Regions from separate parts of the Erwinia sp. HDF1-3R genome, predicted to be linked through region 2. Evidence: predicted binding sites of a transcription regulator. Region 2 holds the regulator's gene; each other region holds the start of a gene.
What was found. The regulator ArgR, encoded in region 2, controls arginine synthesis, uptake and breakdown. The targets are predictions, from matches to a motif close to ANTGAATAAAAATACANT.

Region 1: the regulator ArgR is predicted to act here: its motif matches at 2,434-2,451, upstream of argA (amino-acid N-acetyltransferase).
Region 3: the regulator ArgR is predicted to act here: its motif matches at 6,256-6,273, upstream of argC (N-acetyl-gamma-glutamyl-phosphate reductase).

The regions. Positions count from the first base shown of each region.
Region 1 is NZ_CP155071.1:3,927,345-3,934,873, forward strand. Features, by position in the region: gene mltA (murein transglycosylase A) at 1-239, opposite strand, end outside; tRNA gene AAGR22_RS17845 (tRNA-Met) at 445-521, shown strand; tRNA gene AAGR22_RS17850 (tRNA-Met) at 590-666, shown strand; tRNA gene AAGR22_RS17855 (tRNA-Met) at 734-810, shown strand; gene amiC (N-acetylmuramoyl-L-alanine amidase AmiC) at 973-2,223, opposite strand; gene argA (amino-acid N-acetyltransferase) at 2,484-3,827, shown strand; gene recD (exodeoxyribonuclease V subunit alpha) at 3,902-5,731, opposite strand; gene recB (exodeoxyribonuclease V subunit beta) at 5,719-7,529, opposite strand, start outside.
Region 2 is NZ_CP155071.1:4,327,203-4,334,731, forward strand. Features, by position in the region: gene mdh (malate dehydrogenase) at 1-456, opposite strand, end outside; gene argR (transcriptional regulator ArgR) at 900-1,370, shown strand; gene AAGR22_RS19635 (hypothetical protein) at 1,809-1,964, opposite strand; gene yhcN (peroxide/acid stress response protein YhcN) at 2,222-2,485, shown strand; gene yhcN (peroxide/acid stress response protein YhcN) at 2,688-2,957, shown strand; gene AAGR22_RS19650 (NAD-dependent succinate-semialdehyde dehydrogenase) at 3,359-4,813, opposite strand; gene aaeB (p-hydroxybenzoic acid efflux pump subunit AaeB) at 5,000-6,958, opposite strand; gene aaeA (p-hydroxybenzoic acid efflux pump subunit AaeA) at 6,972-7,529, opposite strand, start outside.
Region 3 is NZ_CP155071.1:154,169-161,697, reverse strand. Features, by position in the region: gene oxyR (DNA-binding transcriptional regulator OxyR) at 1-509, opposite strand, end outside; gene AAGR22_RS00755 (glutathione peroxidase) at 645-1,379, shown strand; gene argH (argininosuccinate lyase) at 1,631-3,004, opposite strand; gene AAGR22_RS00745 (argininosuccinate synthase) at 3,107-4,321, opposite strand; gene argB (acetylglutamate kinase) at 4,344-5,120, opposite strand; gene argC (N-acetyl-gamma-glutamyl-phosphate reductase) at 5,136-6,140, opposite strand; gene argE (acetylornithine deacetylase) at 6,321-7,475, shown strand.

The sequences.
Region 1 (7,529 bases), 400 kb from region 2:
GTACTGGTATTACGCGAGAACATGGCGGGCGAAGCGTATTTGATTTCCGTCACCTGATCGGCAAAGTCTCTCCCGTTCACCGGCCGGCCTTTTGCATTGGGCTGATTAACCAGTCCCAGAGGCGCGTCCAGTTTGCCATCCTTATACTGCTGCCCACGGTCGGTAGGTTTTGAAGAACATCCCGCCAGCAGGGCGATTAGCGCCCCGGTTACTGCATACTTCGCCCAACGTCCTTTCATTGTTCTCTTACCTTTATGCGGAATTCCTGGCCGAAGATAGCAAAGCCCTCCCCAGATTTAAACGTGCCGACGGAAAAGTTCCCTCACCATAGTGTAACAATAGAGCAGAGCGTTGATAAAGTGAGCAGAAGGCGCTATTTTCATGACTTTATTGCAAAATAGGGTTGCATCAAAAGCCACTCGGCGTATAGTGCGCTTCCACGGACGCGGGATGGAGCAGCCTGGTAGCTCGTCGGGCTCATAACCCGAAGGTCGTCGGTTCAAATCCGGCTCCCGCAACCAATTCTCCCTGTGAGAAGCAGTAAGCAAGAAAAGCTGTCGTGATGGAAGCGACAGGTGTAATATACGGACGCGGGATGGAGCAGCCTGGTAGCTCGTCGGGCTCATAACCCGAAGGTCGTCGGTTCAAATCCGGCTCCCGCAACCAATTCTCCCTGTGAGAAGCGGTAAAAAGAAAAGCTGTCGTGACGGAAGCGGCAGGTGTAGTATACGGACGCGGGATGGAGCAGCCTGGTAGCTCGTCGGGCTCATAACCCGAAGGTCGTCGGTTCAAATCCGGCTCCCGCAACCAACTTAACACCTTAACGGGTGTTTTTTTGTTTCTGGCGTTTGCCAAACCTCTTTTATCCCCTCCCGCCAGGCTAATTCCACTCTTATCCGCTCCCGCAGGGCTAACGCCGTCGCATATGCCCACTCGCGCCCCACGGAAAAGGACGCTGTCTTACTGATTCTGTTATTTTACCCGGTGATGGGCAGCGCTGCTGGCGATCCACGTTTTAATCCCCGCCAGAATGGCTTCGGCGACCTGCTGCTGAAAATGGGCGGTGCGTAGTTTTCTCTCCTCCTCGGGGTGACTGATAAACGCCGTCTCGACCAGAATTGAGGGGATATCCGGGGCTTTCAGCACCGCAAAACCCGCCTGGTCGATGGTTTTCTTGTGCAGGTGGTTGATTTTCCCCATATGCCTTAGCACATCCTTACCCAGCTTCAGGCCGTCGTTGATGGTCAGACGCTGCACCATATCCAGCAGGGTGTGGTCGAGATAGCGGTCACCGCTCATACTGACGCCGCCTATCAGATCGGATTCGTTTTGCGTGCGGGCCAAAAAACGCGCCGCAGCGCTGGTGGCCCCCTTCGTCGACAGCGCAAAAACGGAGGAGCCGCGTGCCGCGCGATTGGTAAAGGCATCGGCATGAATGGAGATAAACAGATCCGCACGCTGCCTGCGCGCCTTTGCTACCCTGACCTGTAGCGGAATAAAAACGTCCTCATTACGCGTCATTAGGGCGCGCATATTGGGCTGTTTATCAATCAGGCTTTTCAGACGGCGGGCAATTTTCAACACCACGTCTTTTTCGCGCGTCTTGTGTTTGCCCACCGCGCCGGAGTCTTCGCCTCCGTGGCCCGGATCGAGCATGATAATCATTGGCCGGTCTTTACCTGCCCTGCCCGGTAGAGGCGTTTTGGCAGGCGTGTGCTGCGCTAAATCCCCCTTATTATATTCGTCCAGCAGGGCCAGCAGCGGGTCGTCCTCGTGGTGATGACTCATATTACTGGCCGGATAGAGATCCAGAACCAGCCGGTTTTTGAACCCGGCGACCGGAGCCAGCGTAAAGACTTTCGGCGTAACGTTTTGCTTGAGCTCCAGTACCAGCCTGACGGTATTGGCGCTGAACTGCCCCACCCGCGCACTCTTTATATAGGGATCGTCGCTGCGAACCAGATTTCCCACGCCCTTCAGCAGGGCATTGAGATGCATATTTTCAATATCCACCACCACCCGCTCGGGTTTACTGAGTGCGAACTGCCGGTATTTAAGCGGAGAGGTGGATTCCAGCGTCAAACGGGAATAGGTGGAAGAAGGCCAGATGCGGATCGCCACCAGCGGGGTTGCTGCCAGGCCAATCTTGCTGACGCTGAGCAGCCAGACGGCTCCCGCGCACTTAAGCCAGCGGCGTCGGCCAGGTGAAGGTAAATCGGTCATGCTATTCCAGTGTGCTGTTCCATGGGTTAAAAAATCCAGTCTGGTCTACTATGAGGTAAAAACAGCCAGATAGCGTGCAGGGTGAAAACTGTAGCGAAACAGGCTGCCAGTGTCATCTCTAAATTGCGAGGCCCGGTGGCACTTCTGGTTAACTGTGTAATCACGTTGATTGAAAGTCGGTAACAATTGCCGCTTGCTTCTGCAGGCTAAAAAGAATAAAAATACAGTTTTACCGAATAATAATTCATTAAGGGTTTGTCGTGAAGGAACGGAGTACCGAGCTGGTTCAGGGTTTTCGCCATACTGTCCCCTATATCAATGCCCACCGTGGTAAAACCTTCGTCATCATGCTTGGCGGCGAAGCCATAGAGCATGAAAATTTTTCCGGCATCGTTAATGATATTGGGCTGCTCCATAGCCTGGGCATTCGTCTGGTGGTGGTCTACGGTGCGCGCCCACAGATTGATGCGAACCTGGCCGAACACCAGCTTGAACCCCTTTACCACAAGTATACCCGCGTCACCGATGCGCAGTCGCTGGAGCTGGTCAAGCAGGCAGCCGGACGCCTGCAGCTTGATATCACCGCCCGCCTGTCGATGAGTCTCAATAACACCCCTCTCCAGGGCGCTCATATCAACGTGGTGAGCGGCAACTTCATCATTGCGCAGCCTTTGGGGGTGGATGAGGGCGTGGATTATTGTCATAGCGGGCGCATACGCCGTATTGATGAAGAGGCGATTCACCGGCAGCTGGACAGCGGCGCAATTGTGCTGATGGGGCCGGTGGCCGTTTCCGTCACCGGGGAGAGCTTCAATCTCACCTCAGAGGAGGTGGCGACGCAGCTCGCGATTAAGCTTAAGGCAGAGAAGATGATTGGCTTCTGTTCCGGTCAGGGCGTCACGGACAGCGAAGGCAACGTTATCTCCGAGCTTTTCCCTAATGACGCACAGCAGCGCATTGAGGCGCTGGAAAAGGAAGATGACTACCTGTCAGGGACGGTGCGTTTTCTGCGCGGTGCGGTCAAAGCCTGCCGCAGCGGCGTGCGCCGCAGCCATCTGATTAGCTATCAGGAAGATGGCGCCCTGCTTCAGGAGCTGTTCTCACGCGATGGGATTGGCACCCAGATCGTCATGGAAAGCGCCGAGCAGATCCGCCGCGCTACCATCAATGATATCGGCGGAATTCTGGAGCTTATCCGCCCGCTTGAGCAGCAGGGAATTCTGGTACGCCGTTCCCGCGAACAGCTTGAGATGGAGATTGATAAATTTACCATCATCGAGCGCGATAACCTGACCATTGGCTGTGCAGCCCTCTATACCTTCCCGGAAGAGGAGATTGGCGAGATGGCCTGCGTTGCAGTGCATCCTGACTACCGCAGCTCGTCACGAGGCGAGGCCCTGCTGGAGCGCGTAGCCCTTCAGGCACGGCAGATGGGGCTGAAAAAGCTGTTTGTGCTGACCACCCGCAGCATTCACTGGTTCCAGGAGCGCGGCTTTATGCCGGTAGATATCGACAAGCTGCCCGAGAGTAAAAAGCAGATGTATAACTACCAGCGCCGCTCAAAGGTCCTGATGGCCGATCTGCGTCATGCCCGCCAGGCGTAATTATTATGTCCGGCGGTCAGCCAGGCCGCCAGGCGAAGTTTTTCTGTCCGCCGGTCAGCCAGCCGCCAGACACCCTATTCCGTCAGGCGATCGACCAGCCCGCTGCGACGCTGCGTCTGCATGCGCACCGCGCTGTTGAGTACCCCACTGTCCGCATAAAGCGACAGCTTCTGCTTCGCCCGGGTGATGGCAGTGTAAATCAGTTCACGCGTCAGCACCGGCGTGAACTGGCTGGGGAGTATCAGCAGCGTATGATTGAATTCCGAGCCCTGTGACTTATGCACCGTCATGGCAAAAGCCGTCTCATGCGGGGGCAGACGGCTGGGCTGCACGGCTTTAATGCTGCCATCAGGTAGCGGGAAAAATACCTTAAGCGCACCCTCTTCGTCATTCATCGCAATGCCAATATCGCCGTTAAATAAGCCCAGGGCGCTATCATTGCGGGCAATCATGACCGGCCGCCCGACGTACCACTTACTGCCGCCAGGCGCGCGGCGGATCAGGCCCTTAAGCTGGAGAGAGGCTTCAATACGCTCATTCAGCCCCGTGACGCCAAATGGTCCCTCACGCAGCGCACAGAGCAGCTGAAAATGGCCAAACTCGTTAATCACATCCAGAGGACTGTGGCCCTGAGACAGACTTCGCAGGTAAGGTCGATAGCCCTCCACGCAGGCGCTGAGCAGATGCTGGTACTCCTCGCTGCTGCTCAGCGGGAAGCGTTCAATATCACTGTATCCAGCGGCAAAGACTTTTTCCATCCGACGGGTGTCACCGCCATTAACGGCCAGCGCCAGCTGCCCAATACCCGAAGAGGCATCAAAGCGGTAGCTTTTGCGCAGCAGGCAAATGCTGTCACGCACGGCAGGCGCATGTGGACTCTCCTCGCCCGCGAGGGTACAGCCCGTCAGCCGGGTAAGTTCCGCCGCGCGCTCACTGCTGTAGCCTGCTTCCGCGCAGCGACAGATATCCCCCAGCACCGCCCCCGCTTCTACCGAGGCCAGCTGATCGCGATCGCCCAGAAAAATCACTTTTGCCTGCTGCGGCAGCGCTGCAATCAGATTTGCCATCATTGGCAGATCGACCATTGACGCTTCATCCACCACCAGTAAATCCAGGTGCAGTGGGTTACCGGCATGATAGCGCATCCGCTGACTGCCCGGCACCGCGCCCAGCAGTCGGTGCAGGGTCGTCGCTTCAGTGGGGAACCGCTGCTTCTCCGCTTCATCAATATCCAGACCCTGTAGCGTCGCCCCGAGGGATGCGGTCAGCCGGGCCGCCGCCTTGCCGGTCGGCGCCGCCAGCCGGATGCGCAGCGAATCCGTTAGCGAGATAAGCGTGGCCAGTAATTTGGCGACGGTGGTGGTTTTACCGGTACCCGGGCCACCCGAAATAATCGAAATCTGACGGGTCAGCGCCACGGCGGCGGCAATTTTCTGCCAGTCATCGGCCTGCTGGCCGAAATGCCTGTCCAGCGCAGCGCGCAGCGCGCGTTCATCCAGTCGGTGAGCCGCAGCCTGACCGAGAATAAACCGGGCCACCTGCCCTTCAGAAAGCCACATCCGATGCAGGTAGAGACGCTGCTGATGAAGCACCAGCGGCGTGGCGGTTGAACCGTCGCCCACCGCCGCCTCGTCGGGCAGAAGAGTAAGCCAGTCCGGGTCACCCGCGGCCTGCCACATCAGGCGGGCCAGCTCCGGGTGCCGTCCGCCAAACAGCGACTGCTCGGTAAAAGTGGTAAGCGGCAGGCACACATGCCCCTCTCCTGCCTCTGCGCTTACCCAGGCTGCCGCCAGCATCAGCGCGGGTTGGGCCTCGCTGGCAATCATTCTGGCAAACTGCACGTCCAGCGCTCGCAGCAGTTTCTGCTGACTGGCAGCCAGCAGCAGTTCCGCTATTTTAGCCATGCGCCCTCCCGCTCTTTCCCTGCAAATAACGCGTCCAGCGCGTTAACAAATTCAGCCGATGGCCGCGTGCGATAAAGGCCATTGTCACTGGCCGTTCCGTCCACGCCCCGCAGGAACAGGTAAATAACGCCGCCAAAATGCTGTTCAAAATCATAGTCGGCCAGTCGGTGGCGCAGATAGCGGTGCAGCGCCAGCGTATAGAGCTGATACTGTAAATCGTAGCGGTGGGACTGCATCGCCAGCGCCATTGCCTGGGGCGTGTAGTCGTCGCCGGATGCCCCCAGCCAGTTAGATTTATAGTCCAGCAGGTAGTATTTGCCCTGCCAGATGAAGACCAGGTCGATAAAGCCCTTCAGCATGCCCTGCACCTGCTGGAAGTTAAGCGGCGGACACGCCGCTGAGAGCGGATCGTAGTGGCGAATAAGCCGGTCAAGACTCTCCGCGCTCATTAACCGCTGGATAGGCAGATAAAATTGCAGCTCTACCTGACGCTTGTCAGGGGCCAGCTGACTGAGCGTCACCCCGGTCTCGTTGAGCGGCGTTTGCAGAATACGCATCAGCCACTGCTGCACTACCGGCAGCCAGGCCGCGTCGTGCCCCTGCGAGGTGAGCTGTTCAGCCAGCCACGCCTCCTCAACCGGCTGGGTGAAATCAATATTTTCAAACAGGCCGTGAAGAAATGTCCCCGGTGCTGCGCCGCGCGGGAAGGTATGCGGCGTCAGCTGAACAGCCAGCTGCGGCTGTGCCTCGCCCGCGGCATCGACATCCAGCCTGGGCAGCAGGTCGAAGGTGACGGAGTGCCCATGCTGCTGCAAGCCTGAATAGCTGGTGATGCGCCACTCATCGCGAAGCTGGCGGGTAACAGACTGGCTGCTGAGCGCGTCCGGCACCGCCTGCTGTGGTCGCCAGGGCTCATCATCGGGATGACCGGGAATAACCAGCTCAACGGCTTCATTTTCCATTTCCAGTAAAGACTGACGCAGGCTGGCCGCATCTGCCGCCTCACCTTTTTGCAGCAGGTAACCTACCGCACTGAGATGCAGGTCGCTGTTCCCTTCCTTTTTCCGGTTACCCTTTACCAGCGGCGCAATGCCCACGCTACAGTGCCAGACTGAACGCGTCAGCGCGACGTAGAGCAGGCGGAGATCTTCGGCCAGCCGCTCCTGTTCGGCCAGCTCAATGCTTTCGACATCGTCACGCAGATCCAGCAGCGCCTGAAAGGTTTGCCGGTCATGATAAATTCCCTGTCCCGCTTCGCGGTAGTTAGCAACAAACGGCAGCCACACCAGCGGATACTGCAACCCTTTTGACTTATGGATAGTCACAATCTTCACCAAATGGCGATCGCTCTCCAGGCGTAGCTGCTGGCTGGCGGACTGACCATTAGGCTGGGCCACCTCCTGCGCCAGCCAGCGAACCAGCGCATGTTCGCTGTCCAGGCTCGCGGAGGCTTCCTGTAGCAGCTCGCCCAGATGCAGCAGGTCGGTCAGCCTGCGCTCTCCGCTTTCGGAGGCCAGCAAATTTTCAGCAATCTGGCGTTTAACCATCAGTTCACGCAGCATCGGCAGCACGCCGCGCTTCAGCCAGCGCTGACGATAGCCGTCAAATTCATCCACCAGCGCGTCCCAGGCGCGCTCATCCTTACTTAGCGCATCAAGCGTTAATGCATCCAGACCAAAAATGCTGGTGGCGAGGGCGCTGCGCAGCGTTCGCTCCTGTTCGGGAGCCAGCACCGCCTGCAGCAGCCAGATCATTTCACGCGCTTCCGGCGTGGTGAACACGCTGTCGCGATTGGAGA
Region 2 (7,529 bases):
GATAATATCCAGGGTGGTGACCCCAAAGAGTTTATTTTTATCGTAAACGCCCGCTTTTTTTAGCACGCTGGCCGCAATGGCAACGGTGGTGTTCACCGGATTAGTGATAATACCGATTAATGCCTGCGGACAGGTGCTGGCAACCTGTTCAATCAGGTTACGCACAATACCGGCGTTGACGTTAAACAGATCTGAACGATCCATTCCGGGCTTGCGGGCGACGCCAGCGGAAATAAGCACGACGTTGGCCCCCTGCAGCGCAGGCGTGGCGTCTTCACCACTGAAGCCTTTAATACTGACGGCAGTAGGGATGTGACTGAGGTCGACTGCCACACCAGGGGTAACGGGAGCAATATCATACAGAGAGAGTTCTGAACCTGCCGGAAGCTGGGTTTTAAGCAGAAGTGCGAGAGCCTGGCCAATACCGCCAGCTGCGCCGAGAACTGCAACTTTCATCTTAAACTCCTTATTATTGTGAACGTAAAGTGCTGTTATTCCATCCGGTAATGAACATAGACGACCTGCGAGGGGATAGCGACGTTTTTTAGTCTAATTTGGGCTCAGGCGCTCATACCAGATTGAGTGGATAATATGACTCAAATGCTTCTGACATCAGTCTGGAGATAACAGCAGTATATAAGACCTTATTCGGCGTTACATTACACCCATTAAGCTTATCAGAACAACATCAATCTGATAACAAATCGTTTACTTATTAGCCAAGCCACGTCGATGGGCGAACGATTGTTTTCTGGTAAAAAGTTTGCCAGACTCCCGATCCCGGGGCAATGCCAGCCACTGCCACCACGTCCGAGCTTGCATAAATATTCATCTATATGCATAGTAATGCTATATAGCGGCGTGAATGCCCCTGACCTCTGAATTTTTTGCGGAAACTTATGCGTAATCCATCAAAACAAGAAGATCTTATCAAGGCGTTCAAAGCCTTACTTAAAGAAGAGAAATTCAGCTCACAGAGCGAAATTGTTGCCGCCCTTCAGGAAGAAGGTTTCGACAATATCAACCAGTCTAAAGTTTCCCGTATGCTGACCAAGTTCGGTGCGGTGCGTACACGTAATGCAAAAATGGAAATGGTCTACTGCCTTCCTGCCGAACTGGGCGTTCCCACGACGACCAGCCCACTGAAGAATCTGGTGCTGGACATCGACTATAACGATGCGCTGGTGGTCATTCACACCAGCCCTGGCGCAGCCCAGCTTATTGCACGCCTGCTGGATTCACTGGGTAAGGCTGAGGGGATCCTCGGCACGATCGCCGGCGATGACACCATATTTGTCACACCCGCCCGCGCATTTACCGTCAAACAGCTCTACCAGGCGATCCTCATGCTCTTTGAGCAGGAGTTATAAGCAGGGTTAGTCGGGTTTCCGCAACCTGCTTAAACTTGCCTGTGCCCCTTACCTGATAGCCAGCCTCCGCTGGCTTATTCCTCTAAGACGCCCACCGTCCCCTCATGCTTTATTCTTACCCTTTTCTCCATTCACCCTTTTAGGGCTTACACCCTTAACCCCTTAATCCCTAACCCCTCGCCCCTTGACCTCAAACCTCAAACCTCAAACCTCAAACCTCAAACCCCAAACCCCAAACCCCAAACCCCAAACCCCAAACCCCAAACCCCAAACCCCAAACCCCAAACCCCAAACCCCAAACCCCAAACCCCAAACCCCAAACCCCAAACCCCAAACCCCAAACCCCAAACCCCAAACCCCAAACCCCAAACCCCAATCCTTAACCTGTTAATCCCAGCCACCTAATCCCTTAACAGCTTCATCCTCATTCTTAATTGTTTACTCGTTTCCACCTTTATCCTCGTACTTGCCCTTGCCCTTGCCCTTGCCCTTGCCCTTGCCCTTGCCCTTGCCCTTGCCCTTGCCCTTGCCGCTATTATCAACTGCCTGATTGCCGACTATGCAACGTGAAATACTCCAATACTTCCGTCTCATAGTGTGATCCACCACAAATAAACGCACAAAAAGATAAATTCACATATCACGATGTTTTTACATGGATTTAACAGTGAGTGGCGAAAATATAAGCACTGGTTATAACCTAAAGTTATTAAAAACCGCTTCCGGGCGAGGCTTACCCGCCATTTTATTATTAGCTTGCTATTAATTTTTTACGTTATTAGTTCTATACTTGTCTTCGTGATGCAAATCACAGCAAACGAAAAATAAAAACAGTAACGAGGAATAAAACCATGAAAATCACCAAAGCAATTGTTGCTATGACCCTGTTATCAGCCTTCTCTTTCGGTGCCAGCGCCGCTGAGCTAATCAACTCTGAGCAGGCACAAAATCTACAGGCGGTGGGGACTATCACCGTAAGCGGTGTAGCAGGCACACCAATGGATATTCGTCAGCAGCTTAACCAGAAAGCTGATGACAAGGGCGCATCTGCCTATCGCGTAATTGAAGCGAATATGAATAATACCTATCACGCAACGGCGGAAATTTATAAATAAACTGGCATAGATAAATAATTGTACGTAATGCTTTGTCGCCCGAATCAAGCACTTTACACAGTTATTTACCCTACATGTTGGCGCCATAAATATTCGCTAAATGAATTGTCACTGAGACAACAATCGTAAAAGACGGTAACCCCAGAATATCATCGCTTATTATCCTGCCCGGTTACCAATGAGTCCTCTGAGGAGTATATCCATGAAAACCAAATTAATGATAAGCATGATAAGTCTGGCTGCCGTTCTCTCATTCGGTGCAAGCGCCGCTAACCTGGTAACCCAGGAGCAGGCGGACAGCCAAAATCTGCAATCGATGGGCACCGTGACAATCAGCGGCATTGATGGCGTACCGACCGATATGCGCCAGCAGCTTTCTCAGAAGGCTGAGGAACAGGGGGCATCGTCGTATCGCGTTATTGAAGCCCGTAATGAGGGTAATTACCACATTACCGCCGAGCTTTATAAATAATCCAATGCATTCCAGGTTCGATAATTATCCTTGCTGAGTTCTGATTTAATAACCGGGCCATTTATATCGCACATCAGGGATATCATTGCACTTTTGTTTTTGCGCGGCATCAATGCGTGTTAACTTAGCCAGCCGGGTTAATAAAAACCTGATTATTCATCTAAGTAAAGTTAGCAGCCACAGTCGCGCCGGGAACGTAATCCCTGCGTTTTGCCGGTAGTGTAAGTAAGCCTGATGCGTGACAAAGAAACATTAATAATAAGTGCAGTTAATAATATCGGCAATGATTGCAGGCCTGGCGTGAGAAAGACCTCATCGGCTCGCAGCGGCTACAGGCGGCATGTTATTCCTCGTCAGTATGGCGAATCCTTTAGCCCCGGTTGCCCGGGGCCTTTTTTTATCTACAGCCCACCGATATGCACGGCCTTCACTTCCAGATACTCTTCCAACCCCAGCACCGACCCTTCACGACCCAGCCCGGACTCTTTTATCCCGCCGAACGGTGCCACTTCCGTTGATACCGCGCACTCGTTGACCCCTACCATGCCGCTTTCCAACGCCTGGGATACCCGAAATACACGCTGCAAATTCTGCGTATAGAAGTAGGCCGCCAGACCAAATTCAGTGTCGTTTGCCCGGCGTATCACTTCTTCTTCATTATCAAAGCGAAAACAGGCCGCGACCGGCCCAAAGGTCTCTTCCCGGGCCAGCTGCATATTTTCACTGGCTTCGGCAATCACCGTGGGCTGCCAGAAATTTCCGCCCAGCGCATGTCGTGCGCCGCCGGTGAGGATCTGCCCACCCTTCGCGATGGCATCATTGACGTGTTCCTCAACCTTATCTACCGCTGCTGATTCGATTAGCGGCCCCACAATCACGCCCTCATCCATGCCGTTGCCCACCTTAAGCTTGCTCACCTCATCGGCGAGCTGCCGCACAAACCTGTCATAAACGTTACTCTGAATATAAAAGCGGTTAACGCTGACGCACACCTGTCCGGCATTGCGGAACTTATTGGCGATCGCCCCTTTGACTGCGGCATCGATATCCGCATCCTCAAAAACAATGTAGGGCGCGTTGCCACCGAGCTCCATTGAGACTTTTTTCATCGTTTCGGCGGCATTACGCATTAGCAGTTTGCCAACCTGCGTTGAACCGGTAAAAGAGATCTTCCTGACCGCTTTACTGGCCATAATCGCATCGCTAATTGCGTGCGTATCGCCCGCAACAGCGTTAATCACACCGTCCGGCACCCCGGCTTTTTTTGCCAGCGCCAGCAGCGCAAAGGCAGAGAGTGGCGTATTGTTAGCCGGTTTAATCACCCCGGTGCAGCCTGCGGCCAGGGCCGGGCCAAGCTTGCGGGTCAGCATCGCCATCGGGAAGTTCCAGGGCGTTATCGCCGCGACCACGCCGACAGGCTCGCGGGTGGCCAGAATCCTTGAGCCCGTTTTAGCAGGAGGGATGATCTCCCCATTGGCTCGTTTTGCCTGCTCGGCAAACCACTGGATAAAGCTGGCGGCATACTCTACTTCGCCCTCCGCTTCTTTTACCGGCTTGCCCTGCTCCGCCGTCATCAGCTTCCCGAGCCAGGTTTTATTATCGATAATCAGCTGATACCAGCGATTCAGGATCTCGCTGCGCGCTTTCGCCGTTTTCTGCCGCCAGGCCGGAAAGGCATTTTCGGCTGCGGCAATCGCCTGTTCTGTCTCGCTTTTACCCGCGCGGGCCACCTGGGCTATGACCTCGCCCGTGGCCGGATTAACCACATCAAAGGTCGTCGCGCAGCGCTGCCACTGTCCGTCCGCGAGATAACCGGTCTGGAAGAGGTCGTTATCCTGAAGGAATGATAGGTTCATTATATTCTCCTGTAGGGGTTTACCATCCTGATGAGATCAGTATAGATGGCGTGCTTTATCCCCGCAGGCAACGGACAGGAATACGCTCAGGACAGATGCGGATGCAGGTAGGTGAGCGTGTACGAGTGCAGGTGCAGGTGCAGGTGCAGGTGCAGGTCAATAATGTGCCTGCACCCTGCCCTGGGGTTAAATCTGAATCAGCGTGCTTTGGTACTTTTTCAGCATCTCCCTGAGCCGCTGCACCGGCTCGGTGGCGCTGAGTGGCGCGTCATACTGCTGGAGTTTGTCCTGGTAAATGTCCAGCTCCGCCAGCAGCTGCTCAAAATTACGCCGACGCTTCGTATCACTGCCGGAGGCGACGACGCGGTCTGCGGTGTGGCGCAGCTGTTTATGGTAGGCCGACAGATCGGCATTGACCGGAATTTCTGCCTCACGCAGCCGCTGATGGCTGATAATCAGCGTCAGGGCGATGCGATACTTGTTAATGTCGCCTGGGAACATATTGAGCAGCATAAACAACTGCTGGTAAAGCGCGGGCAGGTGATTTTCCCGCCGTCTGAGCTGATTTGTCGTCAGGGCCGAAACCGCAGAGTACATAAAGCGGTTAAGCAGCGTGCGGCCAATGCGGTCTTTTGACGTATCACGAATAAGCAGGATCACCAGCAGCGCCAGAAAGCAGCCAATGGCCTGGCCAAGCGCGTTATCCAGAAAGGCGCTCACGTTAAAGGTCATCGGGTTATCAAGCGTCAGTACGTTGACCGTGCCAACCAGTGCGCCCAGCGTGCCAATCTGCCGACGCTGAATAAGGATCCCGGCAACAAATGCCATTACCCCCATCGCGATGCACAACAACAGCATACTCTGTTGTGTCGATGGCATGATGAACATGTAGTAAAGCGAGCCGAGCGGAATGGCAACAATCATCCCGTAGAGGAAGTCTTTCGCCATCATCAGCGGATTGGGCATGCGCATCGCCAGCGCGGTGACGACCGCCAGCATAACCATGGCACCACTCCCCGACGACCAGCCTGACCAGAGCCAGAACAGCGAGCCGATAGCAGTGGCAACAAAGGTGCGGATACCGTTAACCAGCGCGTGTCGTGTTTCCGCAGAACGCATTTTCACTACCGGCTCACCATTCAGAACCTCTTCTTCCATACTGCTGATGCGGGCGTTGGTGTGAATGCCCTTAAGCAGAAGCAGATAGCGGGTTGCTGCACCCACCCAGTTTGCGATAGTGACCGGGGTATTTTTACTGCCGCTGGCGCTGATGACTCTACGCAGCACCTTCATCTGTTTGTGGACTTCTGCCACCGTAGTGGCCGGTTTTTCAAATAACAGATGAAACTGCGGCGGCAGGTAAGCCTCACGTGTGTCCTGGATAACAAAGGCCTCAGCCGCCTGGGTAATCAGCGTCAGCGAAAGCGTGTTTAAAGCACGCAGGCGTCGATCGATGTTATGCCATCTTCCCGACTCCATCATCAGGTGGCTACGCATGCCGTTAACGGCGGTTGTGCGACGCACCAGTCCGGTCAGGGCCTTATCGACCTCCTCTTTCGGCGCAGGCGCGACGCAGAGCTGCATCAGATGATAGTGATCCACCAGCAGCGCATCCACTTCCCGATCGAGATCCTGCTTAATGGAGCGCGGAGAGAACAGCATATCGGCGAGGATAGCGCAGACGATCCCTATGATGATTTCGCTACAGCGTTCAACGGCAAACTGCGGTGCCACCAGTACCGAACCATTGGCATTCAGACTTACCACGATAATCAGCGCGGTGTAGCCCGCCAGACCCAATGCATAGGAGTTCTCAACTTTGATCAGTGAGGAGAGCCAGACGCAGAATCCTGCCCACAGACAGCACAACAGCAGCATAACGACCGGTGCGCGAATGGTGGCGATCATGATCACCAGCGAGGCGATGCAGCCGATAAAGGTGCCGATAATACGCAGCATGCCACGGTGACGTAGCGCACCGGAAAAGGGATCGCCGCCGGCCGCAAATGCCGTGCCGCCCGCAACGATACAGGCCGTCATGACGGCCCAGCGCGGCGTTTGCAGATTAAAGTGAAAGCCAATCACCAGTGCCAGCACAATGGCAAAGGTGAGTTTGATCGGAAATCGCAGACGATACCACTGCATAACTGCTCCCTGCTTAGCCGAACTCACGCAGGCGATGCATCAGTTTCATCATGGGTGACATATCACTGGTCTGACGATCGCGCGCACCCGTTATCACTACCGTTGCAGTGGTACCGGAAGGATAAATATTACCCTGCTGCTGATCCAGACGGATACGGACGGGCACACGCTGCGCCAGACGCACCCACTCAAGGTTTGAGTCGATGGTAGCCATGCCTTTACTGTCTATCGTGCTGCTGCTGTTGGTCACCCCAGCCGCAATACTGTCAACGGTGCCGTGCAGCACGCGATTACTGCCCAGCGGCGTAATCTCTACGCGATAGCCCGGCCGAACGCCCTCCAGCTTAGTCTCTTCCATATAGGCGAGGATGTAGAAAGTATGCGCCTGCACCAGCGCCACCGCCGTCGATCCCCGGGTAATGAACTCACCGCGGTAGACGTTAAGGTTGGTAATCCAGCCATCAGCAGGGGCTTTCACTACGGTACGGGTTAAATCGAGCTGCGCGGTATCACGGGTTGCCGTGGCCTTTGCCAGCTGATGCTCGGTAGTCTGGTATTCATTGTTCGCCTG
Region 3 (7,529 bases), 620 kb from region 2:
TAAATAGCCAGCTTCATGGGTTCATCGAACAGGGGCACTTCGATAAAGGCTTCAGACTCTTTCACCAGCGCCAGAATGGCACAATCCAGTTTACCGCTGTCGAGCTGCGCCAGCAGCTGCTGCGTCTGCGCTTCATGCAGATACATTTCAAGTTTAGGGAACGTTTTGTGCAGCGTAGGGATGATCTGCGGCAGCAGATAAGGGCCTACAGTTGGGATCAGTCCAATGTGCAGCGGCCCGGACATGGCATCGCCCTGCTGGCTTGCCATCTCCTTTAGCACCTTAACTTCCCGCAGTACGGTACGTGCCTGGTCCACCAGCAGCAATCCAGACTGAGTGAACAGGACTTTACGGCTGGTTCGCTCCAGAAGCATTACACCCAGCTCGTCCTCAAGCTTGCGGATTTGACCGCTGAGGGTGGGCTGACTCACGTGGCATGCATCCGCAGCACGACGAAAATGGCGGTGTTCCGCCAGCGCTACAAGGTATTCAAGATCGCGAATATTCATCTTATCCTCCGGGCCACGATAGTCCGTGGCGATAGATAGAATAGCAATCAACGATTATCCCTATCAAGCCTTAAAAGTAATAATGTCGCCCGTTCGAGATTTGAATCAATTTTACCCCCATTGATGAGGTAGTTTATGTTCGCAAGTCAGGAAGGTAAGTCAGTCCCACAGGTCACTTTCCACACACGCCAGGGCGACCAATGGGTCGACGTCACGACTGACGAGCTGTTTAAAGATAAAACTGTCATCGTGTTTTCACTGCCGGGTGCCTTTACCCCGACGTGCTCGTCAAGCCACTTGCCACGCTATAACGAGCTGTCAGACGTATTCAAAAAGCACGGCGTCGACAATATTCTGTGCGTTTCAGTCAACGACACCTTCGTGATGAATGCCTGGAAAGTCGATCAGCACGCAGAAAACATCACTTTTATTCCAGACGGTAACGGTGAGTTTACCCGCGGTATGGACCAGCTGGTTGAGAAAGCCGACCTGGGTTTCGGTCCTCGCTCATGGCGTTACTCAATGCTGGTGCGCAATGGCGTCGTTGAAAAAATGTTTATTGAGCCGAACAAGCCGGGCGACCCGTTCGAAGTGTCAGATGCGGACACCATGCTGCGTTATCTGGCACCGGAATTCAAAGTGCAGGAATCGGTATCGCTGTTCACCAAGCCAGGCTGCTCATTCTGCGCAAAAGCGAAGCAGATGCTGCTGGACCGCGGTATTCAGTATGAAGAAATCGTGCTGGGCCAGGATGCCACCACGGTCAGCCTGCGCGCGATGACCGGTCGGGCCACGGTGCCACAGGTCTTTATCGGTGGACGCCACATTGGTGGCAGCGACGATTTAGAAAAGTATATGCTGGGTCATTGATTCTGATCTAAGCCAATAAGCCTTAAATCGTACCGGCAGAAGCCGCGGTATCTTTACCGCGGCTCCCATAATTGAGCAGGTAGCCCCTTCGATATCGGCGATGGTGGCGCTCCCAGGCACGTCAGACATTTCACTTAACGTTAATGCACGTCGATCTTATCCCTTTTTAAATTCCCGGATTATGGGAAGGCGGAATCATTGCATTACGCCAGTATGCCGTCACCGGCTACAGAAAATAAGACGCCAGGCCGCTACCGCAGCCGATTTTTCGCATCAGTGATGGCGAGCGAAACCTGATGAGGTGAAACGCCCCCCTTCGCATTACGTTTATCAAGACAGGATTGCAGCGACAAAATCGGGTAAACATCCGCTGCAATGACGCTGCTGAATGCCTGGAGATCAGAAAGCGGCAGTGCCTCCAGCGCCACGCCCTGCGTGATGGCGACCACCACTACCTCGCCGACAATATGGTGCGCCTCGCGGAAAGGGACACCTTTTGCCACCAGGTAGTCCGCCAGTTCGGTGGCGTTGGCATAGCCCTGCTCGGCCGCTTCCTGACAGCGTGGACGCTTCACCTGAATGCCATCCAGCACCAGCGCGGCCATATGCAGGCAGTCTGACCAGGTATCCAGCGCGTCGAACAGCCCCTCTTTATCTTCCTGCATATCCTTGTTATAGGCCAGCGGCAACCCTTTCAGCGTCATGGTCATCGCCGTCAGCGCACCCTGCACGCGGCCACACTTACCCCGTATCAGCTCGAGTGCATCCGGGTTTTTCTTCTGCGGCATCAGGGAAGAGCCGGACGTCACTTTGTCTGACAGCTCAACAAAGCCGGACTCACCGGTATTGAAGAAGATGAGATCTTCAGCAAAGCGCGACAGGTGAACCATGCCGATGGAAGCGTCAGAGAGCAGTTCCAGCACGTGATCGCGGTCAGATACCGTATCCAGGCTGTTACGCGTGGCGGAGGCAAAGCCTAACCAACCGGCCAGCTGTTCACGGTCGATTTCGTAGGCCGTGCCCGCCAGCGCGCCACAGCCCAGCGGGCTGACGTCCAGACGCTTCAGGGTGTCCTGCAGGCGGCTCTCGTCACGCGCCAGCATCTCGACGTAGGCCAGACACCAGTGGGCAAAGGTGACGGGCTGCGCACGCTGAAGATGCGTGTAGCCGGGCATTACCGCGTCCTGATTAGCCTCAGCGGTGGTGAGCAGGGCCTGCTGGAGCTGTCGGGTCGCCATCAGCAGCTCATTCACCTGAGCTTTGCACCACAGCTTGAGATCGGTGGCAACCTGATCGTTGCGGCTGCGGCCCGTATGCAGTTTTTTACCCAGCGCCCCCACTTTGTCAATCAGGCGGCTTTCCACGTAGCTGTGAATATCTTCCGCATCACTTTCCAGGATCTGCTGCGGGTTAGCCCGCACCTCTTCCAGCAGCACGGTCAGTGCACTCTCCAGCTGCTGCTGCTCTTCCGACGTCAGAACATTGACCGTTACCAGCGCTTTGGACCAGGCAATGGATCCCACAATGTCCTGTTCTGCCAGACGATAGTCAAAGCGCAGCGAGTCGTTAAACAGCTTAAAGCGTTGATCCGCTGCCTGTGTAAACCGTCCACCCCAAAGTGCCATGTCAGTGCTCCCTTTAATTCGTTAAGTCGTTGTCACTGATGCCGGTAGGGGGAACGGACTTTATCCGTCCCCAATGCCTGTGCGTACCGGCAATCCGAATACCTATTTTTTTTCGTTCAGCGCGCGAATACGTGAAGAAAGTGAGAACAGCCGGATAAACCCACCCGCGTGACGATGGTCGTAGACCTCATCTTCGCCGAAGGTAGCAAACTCTTCAGAGTAGAGGCTATTGGCGGATTTCTTCTGAATCGCCGTCACCTGCCCCTTGTACAGCTGCAGGACTACTTCGCCATTTACCTCTTCCGCCAGTGCCTCAGCGGAGGCCTGGATAGACTTACGCAGCGGCGCAAACCAGCGGCCATCGTAAACCACGTAGGACATCTCAAGCCCCAGCTGCTCGCGCCACTTAAAGCTATCGCGATCTAATACCAGTTGCTCAACGGCGCGAAGCGCATTCACCATAATGGTGCCACCGGGCGTTTCATAGCAGCCGCGCGACTTAATGCCGACCAGACGGTTTTCTACGATATCAATACGGCCTACACCATGCTTAGCACCCAGCACGTTCAGCTTTTCCAGACACTTGTACGGGCTGAGTGCCTCGCCGTTAACCGCAACCACGCGCCCTTTCTCAACGGAAACGGTGACCTGCTCGGGCTGGTCCGGCGCTTCCAGCGGGTCGACTGTCCATACCCAGCAATCTTTATTTGGCGCGTTCCACGGGCTTTCCAATACGCCACCTTCGGTAGAGATGTGCCAGGCGTTCTCGTCACGGCTGTAGATCTTTTCCAGCGAGGCCGTGGTCGGAATGTTGCGCTCCTTCAGATAGTCCAGCAGCGCTTCACGGGAACGCAGGTTCCACTCGCGCCATGGCGCAACGACGGCAAGCTGGGGAGCCAGCGCGGTGTAGGTGGTTTCAAAGCGCACCTGGTCGTTGCCTTTACCGGTTGCGCCGTGACACAGCGCATCCGCACCCACTTTCAGCGCCAGCTCAACCTGGGCTTTGGCGATGATAGGTCTGGCCATTGAGGTGCCTAGCAGATAGGTACCTTCATACAGGGCGCCGGTCTGCAACACGGGGTAAACGTAGTCGCTGATAAAGGCTTCGCGCAGGTCAACCACGTGGCACTCAGAGGCACCCGACTGGATAGCCTTCTGCTCAACGCCTTCCAGATCGCCACGCTCCTGGCCGATATCCGCAACAAAGGCCACGACTTCACAGCCGCCATAGTTCTCTTTCAGCCATGGAATAATGGCAGAGGTATCCAGACCACCGGAGTAAGCCAGAACGATTTTTTTTATGCTCTTATCTTGCATTGTCTTTTCCTTGAACATTCTGTTAAGCGAGGATCCGGGTGCCAATTGACACGCCGTTAAAGAGGTTTTGCAGCTGTTCTGCATGACGCCAGCTGGCAATATCCACCGGACGCCCCAGCGTGCGGGCGGCATCCAGCGCGGCATTTACTTTGACGACCATGCCGTCGGTGATGATCCCCTGGGCGATCAGCGCTTCGGCCTTCGCCGCCGTCATCTCTTCAATACGCTGGCCTTTGCCGTCAAGAATACCGCTCACGTCAGACAGCAGGATCAGGTCCGCTCCCAGGGTCGCGGCCAGAGCCGTTGCCGCCTGGTCAGCGTTAACGTTCATTAGCTCACCCTGCTGGGTAATGCCGATGGAGCTGATAACCGGCAGATAACCCGCGGTCAGCAGCGTTGTAATGAGCTTAGGCGAACCGGGCGCCGCCTGCCCCACGTGGCCCAGCTGCGGGTCGAACTGTTCAACCTCCACGATACCGCCGTCGGCCAGGCAGAGGCCAACGGCGTCAATACCGTGTTTCTTCGACCAGGCCAGCAGGGTTTTATTTGCGGTGCCGGCCAGCGCACCGGTAATGATGTCGATCTGATCGGCAGGCGTGACGCGCAGCCCGTTTTTCTTTTGCACCGGCAGAGAGAGCTTTTTCATCAGCTCATCCACCAGACAGCCGCCACCGTGCACGATAAGCAACGGACGCTGATGCGATTCACGCCAGCTCACCAGCGCAGAGAAGAGTTTTTCCAGCGCTTCTTCACTGTCCAGCAGTACGCCACCGAGTTTGATAATAAGAGGATTCGTCATTTCGCTACTCGCTGATTAAATAAGTGACTCTGTTTCCGGGAAACCGAAACGAATATTCAGGCACTGCACCGCCTGGGAAGAGGCGCCTTTGAGCAGGTTATCCTCTGCCGCTACCACGATCAGATGCTCACCCTGCACGGCAAAACCGATATCACAGAACGGCAGCCCGGCGACCCCTTTAATAGACGGTACGCCTTTATCGTACAGCCGTACCAGCGGCTTATCGTGGTAGGCGTTATGAAACGCCTCAGCCACATCCTCAGCGCTGATGCCCGCTTTCAGACGGCAGGTAATGGTCGCCAGAATGCCGCGTGGGAAATTGCCCAGATGCGGGGTGAAGATCACCGGGATCCCAAGATGGGCGGTGATTTCAGGGTGATGACGATGATTGAACAGGCCATAGGGCTGCAGGCTGACTTCGCAGAAGCTGGTACTGACGGACGCTTTACGCCCGGCACCGCTGACGCCGCTGGTGGCATTGATCACTGGCCACTGGGCGTCGTTGAGCAGACCGGCTTCCACCAGCGGCTTCAACGCCAGCTGCGCCGCCGTCGGGTAGCAGCCCGGTACGGCGATCAGCTGGGCCTCTTTAATGCTGTTATGCTGCCACTCTGCCAGCCCATAGACGGCTTTATCCAGCCACGTCTGCTGCTGATGGGCAAAGCCGTAATAACGGCTGTAAAAGCTCTGATCGTTGACGCGGAAGGCACCCGAGAGATCGAACACCACGCAGCCCGCCGCCAGAAAGGCTGGCGCAAGGTCGTGGCTGACTTCATGGGCGGTGGCAAGAAAAACCACGTCGACCTTATCAGCAAACTCCTCTGGCCGGCTCATCGGCTGTAGCGGCAAATCGACGATGCCTTTCAGCTGTGGATGAAGCTCAGAAAGCAATTTTCCTGCGTCGGGGCTTTGCGCTGAAACCGCTAAAGCGGTTATGTTCACCTGGGGGTGACGGTTCAGATACGTCACCAGCTCAACGCCAGCATAGCCACTGGCACCCACAATCAACGTATTCAACATCAGACTGACACCTTTTCCTGGTCAGAAAATTCCGGGCTGCAGCGGCCTTCCACTGTATTCCCAGGCGATCGGCGCAGGACAGGGAAGATTAATCGGTTTCCATCCGCACGCCATTAATGTATTTTTATTCACTAATACTGCATGAATATTGATACTATCCTAACGCAAGGACTGTCAACAGTGAAGACAAAATTACCGCCTTTTATCGAGCTTTACCGCGAGTTGATTGCCACCCCCTCCATCAGCGCAACCGATATCGCCATCGATCAGAGTAATGAAACTTTAATCAGTTTGCTCGCGGGCTGGTTCCGGGATCTGGGCTTCAGCGTGGAGGTCCAGCCCGTTCCCGGTACGCGTCACAAATTCAATATGCTGGCAAAAACCGGCAGCGGCGCGGGCGGCCTGCTGTTAGCGGGCCATACCGACACCGTTCCCTTTGACGATGGCCGCTGGACCCGCGATCCCTTCACCCTGACCGAACACGACAATAAGCTGTACGGACTGGGAACCGCCGATATGAAAGGCTTCTTTGCTTTCATTTTAGATGCGCTGCGCGACATTGATCTCAACACGCTGGAAAAACCGCTCTATATCCTGGCGACGGCGGATGAAGAAACCACCATGGCTGGCGCGAAATACTTCTCGGAAACCACCGCGATCCGCCCTGACTGCGCAATTATCGGCGAGCCAACCTCGCTGAAGCCGGTGCGCGCCCACAAGGGCCATCTCTCCCAGGCGATTCGCATTCAGGGACAGTCAGGCCACTCGAGCGATCCCGCACGCGGCGTCAATGCGATTGAACTGATGCATGAGTCCATTACCCACCTGATGGGCCTGCGTAAGACGCTCAAGGCGCGCTACCATCATGACGGTTTCGCTATCCCCTATCCGACCATGAACTTTGGCCATATCAACGGCGGCGATGCGGCAAACCGTATCTGCGCCTGCTGCGAACTGCATATGGATATCCGCCCGCTGCCTGGCCTGTCGCTGAAGGAGCTTGACGGACTGCTCAATGAAGCCCTGGCACCCGTGAGCGAGCGCTGGCCTGGTCGGGTAACGGTAAGTGAACTGCACCCTCCTATTCCGGGATACGAATGCCCACGCGAGCATCAGCTGGTTCAGGTGGTGGAAAAACTGCTGGGGACGGAAACGGAAGTGGTCAACTACTGTACAGAAGCGCCGTTTATTCAGGAAATATGCCCGACGCTGGTTCTGGGGCCTGGCTCTATCAATCAGGCACATCAGCCGGATGAATATATTGATACCGCCTTTATCAAGCCAACCCGGGAGCTGATTGCTCAGGTAGTGCAGCATTTCTGCCATCCGCAATAAAACCCATAAATTCCTGTTATTTAGCCATCACAGGACATTTTTAAGTCAATTGAC